Regions from separate parts of the Streptomyces sp. NPDC096136 genome, predicted to be linked through region 2. Evidence: predicted binding sites of a transcription regulator. Region 2 holds the regulator's gene; each other region holds the start of a gene.

Region 1 (3,257 bases), on a different contig from region 2:
CACCGACGCCCGGTCGGGCCGCTCCATGGCGAGGGCCACCTCCAGTCGGGAGCGGACGGCGGCCAGCGGGTTGCGCAACTCGTGCGAGGCGTCGGCGGTGAACTGCCGCTGCCGGGCGTCGGAGCGCTCCAGCCGGTCGAGGGTGTCGTTGACGGTCCGGGCCAGCTGGGCGATCTCGTCCGCGCCGCCCGGGTCGGGGACGCGGCGGTCGAGCTCGCTCGCGGTGACGGCGGCCAGGCCGGAGCGGATGGCGGCGACGGGGCGCAGCGCGTGCCCGGTGGCCCACCAGGCCAGGGCCGCCGCGAAGGCGGTGAGCGGCGGGGCGCCGGCGAGCAGTGCGACCGCGACGGCGCGGGTGGCGTCGTCGACGTCGCCGAGCACGGTCATCGCGTACACGGTGTGCGGGGCGGCCGGGTCGTGCGCCGCGGGCGGGCCGGGGGCGGCGACCGCGACGACCACGCGCCGCTGACCGCCGGGGTGCGCGGGCGCGAGTACGGCCGACCGGGAGTCCTGCCCGGGCCCGGGGCGCAGCCCGTCGAGGCGGGGGATGTCCCGGGGCTCCCCGCCGGCGGCGGTGCTCGCCACGGTCCGGCCCTGCGCGTCGCGTACGAGGACCAGGTCGACCCCCGTCTCGGGCGCGGGCAGCCGGCCGCCGGGCGGGAGGGTCCGGGTGTCGACCTGCGCGGCGACCTTCCGCGCGGCGAGCTCGGTGCGGCCGGTGGTGTTGTCGAGGAGGTTGCCGCGCATCAGGGTGTACAGCCACAGCCCGCCGGTGGCCAGTACGGCGGCCATCGCGAGCGCGGCGGCGAGCGCGGTCCGGGCGCGGAGGCTGCTCACCACCGTCAGCCGCCGTCGGGGGCCATGCGGTAGCCGGTGCCGTGGACGGTGAGGATGGAGCGGCGGCCGAAGGGTGCGTCGATCTTCTTGCGCAGGGAGGAGACGTAGACCTCGACGATGTTGGGGTCGATGCCGTGCGGGGAGTCCCAGACCTCGTCGAGGATGTCCTGCTTGGCGACGGCCCGGCCGGGCCGCTCCATCAGGCAGGCGAGCACGCCGAGCTCGCGGGCGGTGAGTTCGATGTCCTGCGCGCCGCGGCGGCAGCGGCGGTCGTGCGGGTCGAGGACCAGGTCGCCCGCCCGCAGGACGGCGGGTCCGGCGGCGGGGCCGGCGGCGCGGCGGGCGAGGGCGCGCAGGCGGGCGCCGAGCACGACGAAGGAGAACGGCTTGGTGAGGTAGTCGTCGGCCCCGGCGTCGAGGCCCTCGGCCTCGTCGTACTCGCCGTCCTTGGCGGTGAGCACCAGGACGGGGGTGGGGTCGCCGTGGGCGCGCATGCGGGCGCAGATCTCGGCGCCGCCGGGGCCGGGGAGCATGAGGTCCAGCAGGACGACGTCGTACGGCCCGCCGGTGAGGGCCAGTTCCAGGCCCCGGTGCCCGTCGTGGGCGACCTCGACGCGGTGGCCCTCGGCGGACAGGCCCTGCCGGAGGGACTCGGCCAGGTTCTCTTCGTCTTCGACGACCAGGATGCGCACGCGCCAAGCCTCACATACCGGGCGCCGGACCGGCCCGGGGCGGGCCCTGCGGGGCCGTCGGGGCGAGCCGTCCCCGGGCGGGGCCGGGATTTCGGCGGAGGGCCGGAGGCGGCGGGGGCCGGGTTTGGGCCAAGTGGGGGGTTCGGCGGCCGGAATACGTGGATCCAGCGGACCGTGTTGGCACTCCGCTTGACCGAGTGCTAATCGCCGGAATAGTGTCACACCTGGCACTCGCCCCCGGCGAGTGCCAACACAGCGACAGGCAGGTCCGGCACCCGCGACGACGGATCGACCTGGTCGCCACCTCAGACAGTTAACCCCGGATCTCCGAAGGGGGAGGTCGGATCGTGACGACCGCCAGCTCCAAGGTTGCCATCAAGCCGCTTGAGGACCGCATCGTGGTCCAGCCGCTCGACGCCGAGCAGACCACGGCCTCCGGCCTGGTCATCCCGGACACCGCGAAGGAGAAGCCCCAGGAGGGCGTCGTCCTCGCGGTCGGCCCGGGCCGCTTCGAGGACGGCCAGCGTCTCCCGCTGGACGTCTCCGTCGGCGACATCGTGCTGTACAGCAAGTACGGCGGCACCGAAGTGAAGTACAGCGGCGAGGAGTACCTCGTCCTCTCGGCCCGCGACGTGCTCGCGATCGTCGAGAAGTAATCACTTCTCAGCATTGCTTTGAACTGCGCCCCTGGTCACCCCGCTGATTGCCGGGCGGCGAGGGGCGCGGTTCGTTAAACCCGAGTTTTCGAGAGGGCTGAACCGCTCCCATGGCGAAGATCCTGAAGTTCGACGAGGACGCCCGTCGCGCCCTCGAGCGCGGCGTCAACAAGCTTGCCGACACGGTCAAGGTGACGATCGGCCCCAAGGGCCGCAACGTCGTCATCGACAAGAAGTTCGGCGCCCCCACCATCACCAACGACGGTGTCACCATCGCCCGCGAGGTCGAGCTGGACGACCCGTACGAGAACCTCGGCGCCCAGCTCGTGAAGGAGGTGGCGACCAAGACCAACGACATCGCGGGTGACGGCACCACCACCGCCACCGTGCTCGCCCAGGCGCTCGTCCGCGAGGGTCTGCGCAACGTCGCCGCCGGCGCCTCCCCGGCCGCCCTGAAGAAGGGCATCGACGCCGCGGTCAAGGCCGTGTCCGAGGAGCTCCTCGCGACCGCCCGCCCGATCGAGGACAAGTCCGACATCGCCGCCGTGGCCGCGCTCTCCGCGCAGGACTCGCAGGTCGGCGAGCTCATCGCCGAGGCGATGGACAAGGTCGGCAAGGACGGTGTCATCACCGTCGAGGAGTCCAACGCCTTCGGCCTGGAGCTGGAGTTCACCGAGGGCATGGCCTTCGACAAGGGCTACCTCTCGCCGTACATGGTCACCGACCAGGAGCGTATGGAGGCCGTCCTCGACGACCCGTACATCCTGATCAACCAGGGCAAGATCTCCTCCATCCAGGACCTCCTGCCGCTTCTGGAGAAGGTCATCCAGGCGGGTGGCTCCAAGCCGCTGCTGATCATCGCCGAGGACGTCGAGGGCGAGGCGCTCTCCACCCTCGTCGTCAACAAGATCCGCGGCACCTTCAACGCGGTCGCCGTCAAGGCCCCGGGCTTCGGCGACCGCCGCAAGGCGATGCTCCAGGACATGGCCACCCTCACCGGTGCCACCGTCATCGCCGAGGAGGTCGGCCTCAAGCTCGACCAGGCCGGTCTGGACGTCCTCGGTTCCGCGCG
Region 2 (3,257 bases):
CACGCCCGGATGCCCAGCGCCGACGGTTTCACGGCCTGCCAGACGTCCACGTACGGGTGGCCCACCACCAGAACGTCCGGCGAGGTCACCGACGCCGCGATCCGCGACTCCTTCGACCCCGGCACCAGATGGTCCACCAGGACCCCCAGACGGGCGTCCGGCCCCGGGGCGAACTCCGCCACCACGGCCGCGAGGTCGTCGATCCCCTCCAGGTACTCCACCACCACGCCCTCGATCCGCAGGTCGTCGCCCCACACCCGCTCGACCAGCTCGGCGTCGTGCCGCCCCTCCACATAGATCCGCCCCGCCCGCGCCACCCGGGCCCGCGCCCCCGGGACGGCGACGGAGCCCGAGGCCGTACGGGCCGGCGCGGCCGGAGCCCGCGCGGGGCGGGTCAGCGTCACCACCGCACCGTCGAGCAGGAAGCCCCGCGGCTCCAGCGGGAACACCCGCCGCCTGCCGAACCGGTCCTCCAGGGTCACCGTGCCCGCCTCGCACGCGACCACCGCACCGCAGAAGTCCGTGCCCGCCACCTCGACCACCAGATCGGGGTCGGCCGGCACCTCCGGCACGGCCTTGGGGCGCTTCCACTGCGGGGTCAGGTCGGGGGAGTACTCGCGCATCCGGCCGACACTAGGAGCGCGGCCGTCCTCACGCCCGCGACACGCCGAACCGGTCCGCCAGTGTGTCGCGTTGCGCACGCACGAAGTCCGCGTCAACGACCGCTCCGTGACCCGGTACGTACAGCGCGTCCTGCCCGCCCAGCGACAGCAGCCGGTCCAGGGCGGCCGGCCACTGGCCCGGAACCGCGTCCGATCCGGCCTGCGGCTCCCCGGACTCCTCGACCAGGTCCCCGCAGAACACCGTCTCCCGCTCGCCCGGCACGAAGACGGCCAGGTCGTGCTGGGAGTGCGCGGGCCCCACATTGGCCAGCAGCACCTGCACCCCGCCCAGCTCCAGGGTCCACTCGCCCGACACCAGGTGCGCCGGAGCCTTGAGCAGGTCGCAGGCCTCGGCGGCCTCGTCCTCCGCCAGGCCCTGGGCCACCGCGCCCGCCCGCAGCTCCTCCCGGCCGGCGGACGTCCCCACCAGCCGGTCCAGGCCGACCGCCCCGTAGAACTGGGCGCCCGCGAAGGCGGAGCCGCCCAGTACGTGGTCGAAATGTCCGTGGGTGAATGCGATATGGGTCACGTGCCGGCCGGTCAGCCGCTCCGCCTCGGCCCGGATCCCCGCGCCCTCCCGGACGCTCGACCCGGGGTCGATCAGGAGCACCGAGTCGTCCCCCACCACCAGCCCCACCGTGCAGTCCCACACCGGGAGCCGTCGTCGGCCCGCCCGCCCGGTCAGCCGTTCCCAGCCCGCCTCTTCCCATCGCATCTCCATGCCGCGACGCTACCCTGGCGGGCCGCCCTTGCCTGCGGCGCACTACCCGGCCGTACACTGACCGGGGGTTCTCTGGCACTCGGGCGAGCAGAGTGCCAGCCGATCACCGCCGCAGGACCGCCCGACCAGGACCGCCCGACGACCGACCGCATCCGGAGGTGTGCGCGATGCTCAGTGAACGCAGACTCGAGGTGCTGCGCGCCATCGTCCAGGACTACGTCGGGACGGAGGAGCCCGTCGGCTCCAAGGCCCTCACCGAGCGGCACAAGCTGGGCGTCTCACCGGCCACCGTGCGCAACGACATGGCCGTGCTGGAGGAGGAGGGCTACATCGCCCAGCCCCACACCAGCGCCGGCCGGATCCCCACCGACAAGGGCTACCGGCTCTTCGTCGACAGGCTGGCCGGAGTCAAGCCGCTGTCGACGCCCGAGCGCCGCGCCATCCAGAACTTCCTCGACGGGGCCGTGGACCTCGACGACGTCGTCGGCCGCACGGTACGGCTGCTCGCGCAGCTGACCCGCCAGGTCGCCGTCGTCCAGTACCCGTCGCTGACCCGCTCCACCGTCCGGCACGTCGAGCTGCTGTCGCTGGCCCCGGCCCGGCTGATGCTCGTCCTGATCACCGACACCGGGCGGGTCGAGCAGCGCATGGTCGACACCCAGACCCCCTTCGGCGAGAACTCCCTCGCCGACCTGCGGGCGCGGCTCAACAGCAGGGTCGTCGGACGTCGCTTCACCGACGTCCCGAACCTGGTGCAGGACCTTCCGGAGTCGTTCGAGATCGACGACCGGGCGACCGTCAAGGCGGTGCTCGCGACCCTTCTCGAAACCCTGGCCGAGGAGGCGGAGGAGCGGCTGATGATCGGCGGCACCGCCAACCTCACGCGCTTCGGACATGATTTTCCCCTGACGATCCGGCCGGTGCTCGAAGCCCTCGAGGAGCACGTGGTGCTCCTCAAGCTGCTGGGCGAGGCCGGGGAGTCGGGGATGGCCGTACGGATCGGGCACGAGAACGCCTACGAGGGACTCAACTCCACGTCGGTCGTCTCCGTCGGCTACGGTTCGGGCGGCGAGGCAGTCGCCAAACTCGGCGTGGTCGGACCGACCCGCATGGACTACCCCGGAACGATGGGAGCGGTACGCGCAGTGGCACGTTACGTCGGACAGATCCTGGCGGAGTCGTAAGTGGCCACGGACTACTACGCCGTCCTCGGCGTGCGCCGCGACGCATCGCAGGACGAGATCAAGAAGGCCTTCCGCCGCCTCGCGCGTGAACTCCACCCGGACGTGAACCCGGACCCGAAGACGCAGGAGCGCTTCAAGGAGATCAACGCGGCCTACGAGGTCCTCTCCGACCCGCAGAAGAAGCAGGTCTACGACCTCGGCGGCGACCCGCTGTCCTCCTCGGGCGGCGGTGGCGGCGCGGGCGGCTTCGGTGCGGGCGGCTTCGGCAACTTCTCCGACATCATGGACGCCTTCTTCGGCCAGGCCTCGCAGCGCGGACCGCGCTCGCGGACCCGCCGCGGCCAGGACGCCATGATCCGCCTGGACCTGGAGCTGGACGAGGCCGCCTTCGGCACGACCAAGGAGATCCAGGTCGACACCGCCGTGGTGTGCGGCACCTGCTCCGGCGAGGGCGCCGCCCCCGGCACCTCCGCGCAGACCTGCGACATGTGCCGCGGCCGCGGTGAGGTCTCCCAGGTCACCCGGTCCTTCCTGGGCCAGGTCATGACCTCGCGCCCCTGCCCGCAGTGCCAGGGCTTCGGCACCGTGGTCCCGACCCCGTGCCCCGAGTGCGCGGGCGACGGCCGGGTCCGCTCCCGCCGCAGCCTGACGGTCAAGATCCCGGCCGGCGTCGAGAACGGCACCCGGATC
Region 3 (3,257 bases), on a different contig from region 2:
TCTTCGACGGCCGCCTTGGCGTTGCGGACGGCGTCCTCGATGCGGTGCTTGCGCTCCTTGAGCTCGACCTCGGTCGCGGCACCGGCCTTGATGACGGCCACGCCGCCGGCCAGCTTCGCGAGGCGCTCCTGGAGCTTCTCGCGGTCGTAGTCCGAGTCGGAGTTCTCGATCTCGGCGCGGATCTGGTTGACGCGGCCCTGGACCTGGTCGCTGTCACCGGCACCGTCGACGATGGTGGTCTCGTCCTTGGTGATGACGACCTTGCGGGCGCGGCCGAGCAGGTCGAGACCGGCGTTCTCCAGCTTGAGGCCGACCTCCTCGGAGATGACGGTGCCGCCCGTGAGGATGGCGATGTCGCCGAGCATGGCCTTGCGGCGGTCGCCGAAGCCCGGGGCCTTGACGGCGACGGACTTGAAGGTGCCGCGGATCTTGTTGACGACCAGGGTCGACAGGGCCTCGCCCTCGACGTCCTCGGCGATGATCAGCAGCGGCTTGCCGGACTGCATGACCTTCTCCAGGAGCGGCAGCAGGTCCTTGACCGAGCCGATCTTGGAGTTGACGATCAGGATGTACGGGTCGTCGAGCGACGCCTCCATACGCTCCATGTCGGTGGCGAAGTACGCCGAGATGTAGCCCTTGTCGAAGCGCATGCCCTCGGTGAGCTCCAGCTCCAGACCGAAGGTCTGGGACTCCTCGACGGTGATGACGCCTTCCTTGCCGACCTTGTCCATGGCCTCGGCGATGAGCTCGCCGATCTGGGTGTCGGCGGCCGAGATGGAGGCCGTGGAAGCGATCTGCTCCTTGGTCTCGACATCCTTGGCCTGGGCGAGCAGGGCGGCGGAGACGGCCTCGACGGCCTTCTCGATACCACGCTTGAGGGCCATCGGGTTGGCACCGGCGGCCACGTTGCGCAGACCCTCGCGGACGAGCGCCTGGGCGAGGACGGTGGCGGTGGTCGTACCGTCGCCGGCGACGTCGTCCGTCTTCTTGGCGACTTCCTTGACCAGCTCGGCGCCGATCTTCTCGTACGGGTCCTCGAGCTCGATCTCCTTGGCGATGGAGACGCCGTCGTTGGTGATCGTGGGCGCACCCCACTTCTTCTCAAGGACGACGTTGCGACCCTTGGGGCCAAGGGTGACCTTGACGGCATCGGCGAGCTGGTTCATGCCACGCTCGAGACCGCGCCGGGCCTCCTCGTTGAACGAAATGATCTTGGCCATCTGAAGTGGTCCTCCAGGACTGGGGTTCCCCCCACGCCGCCAGGCGTCAGGGGAGGGTGGATTGCTCCGGACCGCGCCCGCGCCCGCGACGGACGGCCTGCCGACCCGGCGGTTCCTTCCCGCCGGACCCTGCGGGCCTCACCGGCCCGGTCCTCGTCTTGTAGCACTCTCACCCGGAGAGTGCTAACGCCAATGATTAGCACTCGGCCCCCACGAGTGCAAGCGGCTTCGAGCCATGCCGTCCCGGGGCGCCCGTACCGGGACATACGTGAGGGGCCCGCATCCCGTCCGGGATGGGGCCCCTCACGTGTTGGTGCGTGCGTCGGTGGCCGATCGCGCTTCGACTCAGCCGGCCGCGAGCTTGACCATGTCCGCCTGCGGACCCTTCTGGCCCTGCGAGATCTCGAACTCGACCCGCTGACCCTCTTCAAGGGTGCGGTACCCGTCCATCTGGATGGCGCTGTAGTGGACGAACACATCCGCACCACCGTCGACCGCGATGAAGCCGTAGCCCTTCTCCGCGTTGAACCACTTGACGGTGCCCTGAGCCATGCCTAACTCCCCTATTACTGGCCCTTGCGCAGGTCCGCACTTCGCGGACCCGGGTCAGAACTTGCGCCGGAACGCCTCGACCGGGGCTGAATGTATCTGCACCGCTGCTGTCTGCAACAGGTCATTCCGACGAGAAATCTGGACACGCACAAAAGGGGAAATGGGCTGAAAAGTTGGCCTATTCCTGGGCAAGTCGGGCCAGACAACCCGCACCAATGCCCCAAAAGCCACACGCATGTTGACTCAATGTCAACCCTCTCGCAGCCCGTTCATATGCGGCGGGCAAGAACAGCGGAGGGGACTTCCCCAACTCTACCGCGCCCAATCAAGCAGAATTGCCCCCTCCGCTTTTAGCGGAGGGGGCAATTCAGATTCCCGGGGTCAGCAGCCGCCCGCCACGGCGGGGATGATCGAGACGCCGGCGCCGTCCGGCGTCGCCGCCTGCAGGCCGCCCTCGAAGCGCACGTCGTCGTCGTTGACGTAGACGTTCACGAAGCGGCGCAGCTTGCCCTGGTCGTCCAGGACGCGCGCGGCGATGCCCGGGTGGTTCGCCTCAAGCGAGTCGATGACCTCGGCGAGGGTCGCCCCCTCGGCCGGGACCTCGGCGGCGCCGCCGGTGTAGGTGCGCAGGATGGTGGGGATGCGGACGTTGACGCTCATGGCGCTACCGCCTTTCCGTGGAGTGCTGGGGAAGGGTCAGGCCAGGCCGGCGGCGCGGAACGCGTCCAGGCTCGGGCGGATGGTGGCGGTCTGGCCGGAGCCGGCCACCGCCTCCAGGGTCTTGAGGCCGTCACCGGTGTTCAGGACCACGGTGGTCAGCGAGGGGTCGAGCTGCCCGTTCTCGATCAGCTTCTTCGTCACGCCGACGGTCACGCCGCCGGCGGTCTCGGCGAAGATGCCCTCGGTCTGCGCCAGGATCCTGATGGCCTCGACGACCTGCTCGTCGGTGACGTCCTCGACGAAGCCGCCGGTGCGGCGCGCGATGTCGAGCACGTACGGGCCGTCCGCCGGGTTGCCGATGGCCAGGGACTTGGCGATCGTGTTCGGCTTCTGCGGGCGGACCACGTCGTGGCCGGCCTTGAAGGCGGTCGACACCGGGGAGCAGCCCTCGGCCTGGGCGCCGAAGATCTTGTAGGGCTTGTCCTCGACCAGACCGAGCTTGATCAGCTCCTGCAGACCCTTGTCGATCTTGGTGAGCTGCGAGCCGGAGGCGATCGGGATGACGATCTGGTCGGGCAGCCGCCAGCCGAGCTGCTCGCAGATCTCGTACGCCAGGGTCTTGGAGCCCTCGCCGTAGTAGGGGCGCAGGTTGACGTTGACGAAGCCCCAGCCCTCGCCCAGCGGGTCGCCGATGAGCTCGGAGCAGAAGCGGTTGACGTCGTCGTAGTTGCCCTCGATGCCGACCAGGTCGCCGCCGTAGACACCGGCCATGACGACCTTGCCCTGCTCCAGGTCGTGCGGGATGAACACGCAGGAGCGGAAGCC

What was found. The regulator HrcA, encoded in region 2, represses chaperone genes, less so after heat shock. The targets are predictions, from matches to a motif close to TTNGCACTCNGNNNNNCNGAGTGCNAA.
Region 1: the regulator HrcA is predicted to act here: its motif matches at 1,707-1,733, upstream of groES (co-chaperone GroES).
Region 3: the regulator HrcA is predicted to act here: its motif matches at 1,417-1,443, upstream of groL (chaperonin GroEL).

Annotation. Positions count from the first base shown of each region.
Region 1 covers NZ_JBIWFZ010000003.1:99,324-102,580, forward strand. The annotation lists gene ACIRBY_RS06765 (ATP-binding protein) at 1-837, opposite strand, end outside; gene ACIRBY_RS06770 (response regulator transcription factor) at 843-1,529, opposite strand; gene groES (co-chaperone GroES) at 1,877-2,185, shown strand; gene groL (chaperonin GroEL) at 2,296-3,257, shown strand, end outside.
Region 2 covers NZ_JBIWFZ010000009.1:148,420-151,676, forward strand. The annotation lists gene ACIRBY_RS20475 (DUF3097 domain-containing protein) at 1-623, opposite strand, end outside; gene ACIRBY_RS20480 (MBL fold metallo-hydrolase) at 652-1,383, opposite strand; gene hrcA (heat-inducible transcriptional repressor HrcA) at 1,551-2,567, shown strand; gene dnaJ (molecular chaperone DnaJ) at 2,568-3,257, shown strand, end outside.
Region 3 covers NZ_JBIWFZ010000010.1:107,594-110,850, reverse strand. The annotation lists gene groL (chaperonin GroEL) at 1-1,220, opposite strand, end outside; gene ACIRBY_RS21790 (cold-shock protein) at 1,566-1,772, opposite strand; gene ACIRBY_RS21785 (MoaD/ThiS family protein) at 2,154-2,432, opposite strand; gene thrC (threonine synthase) at 2,469-3,257, opposite strand, start outside.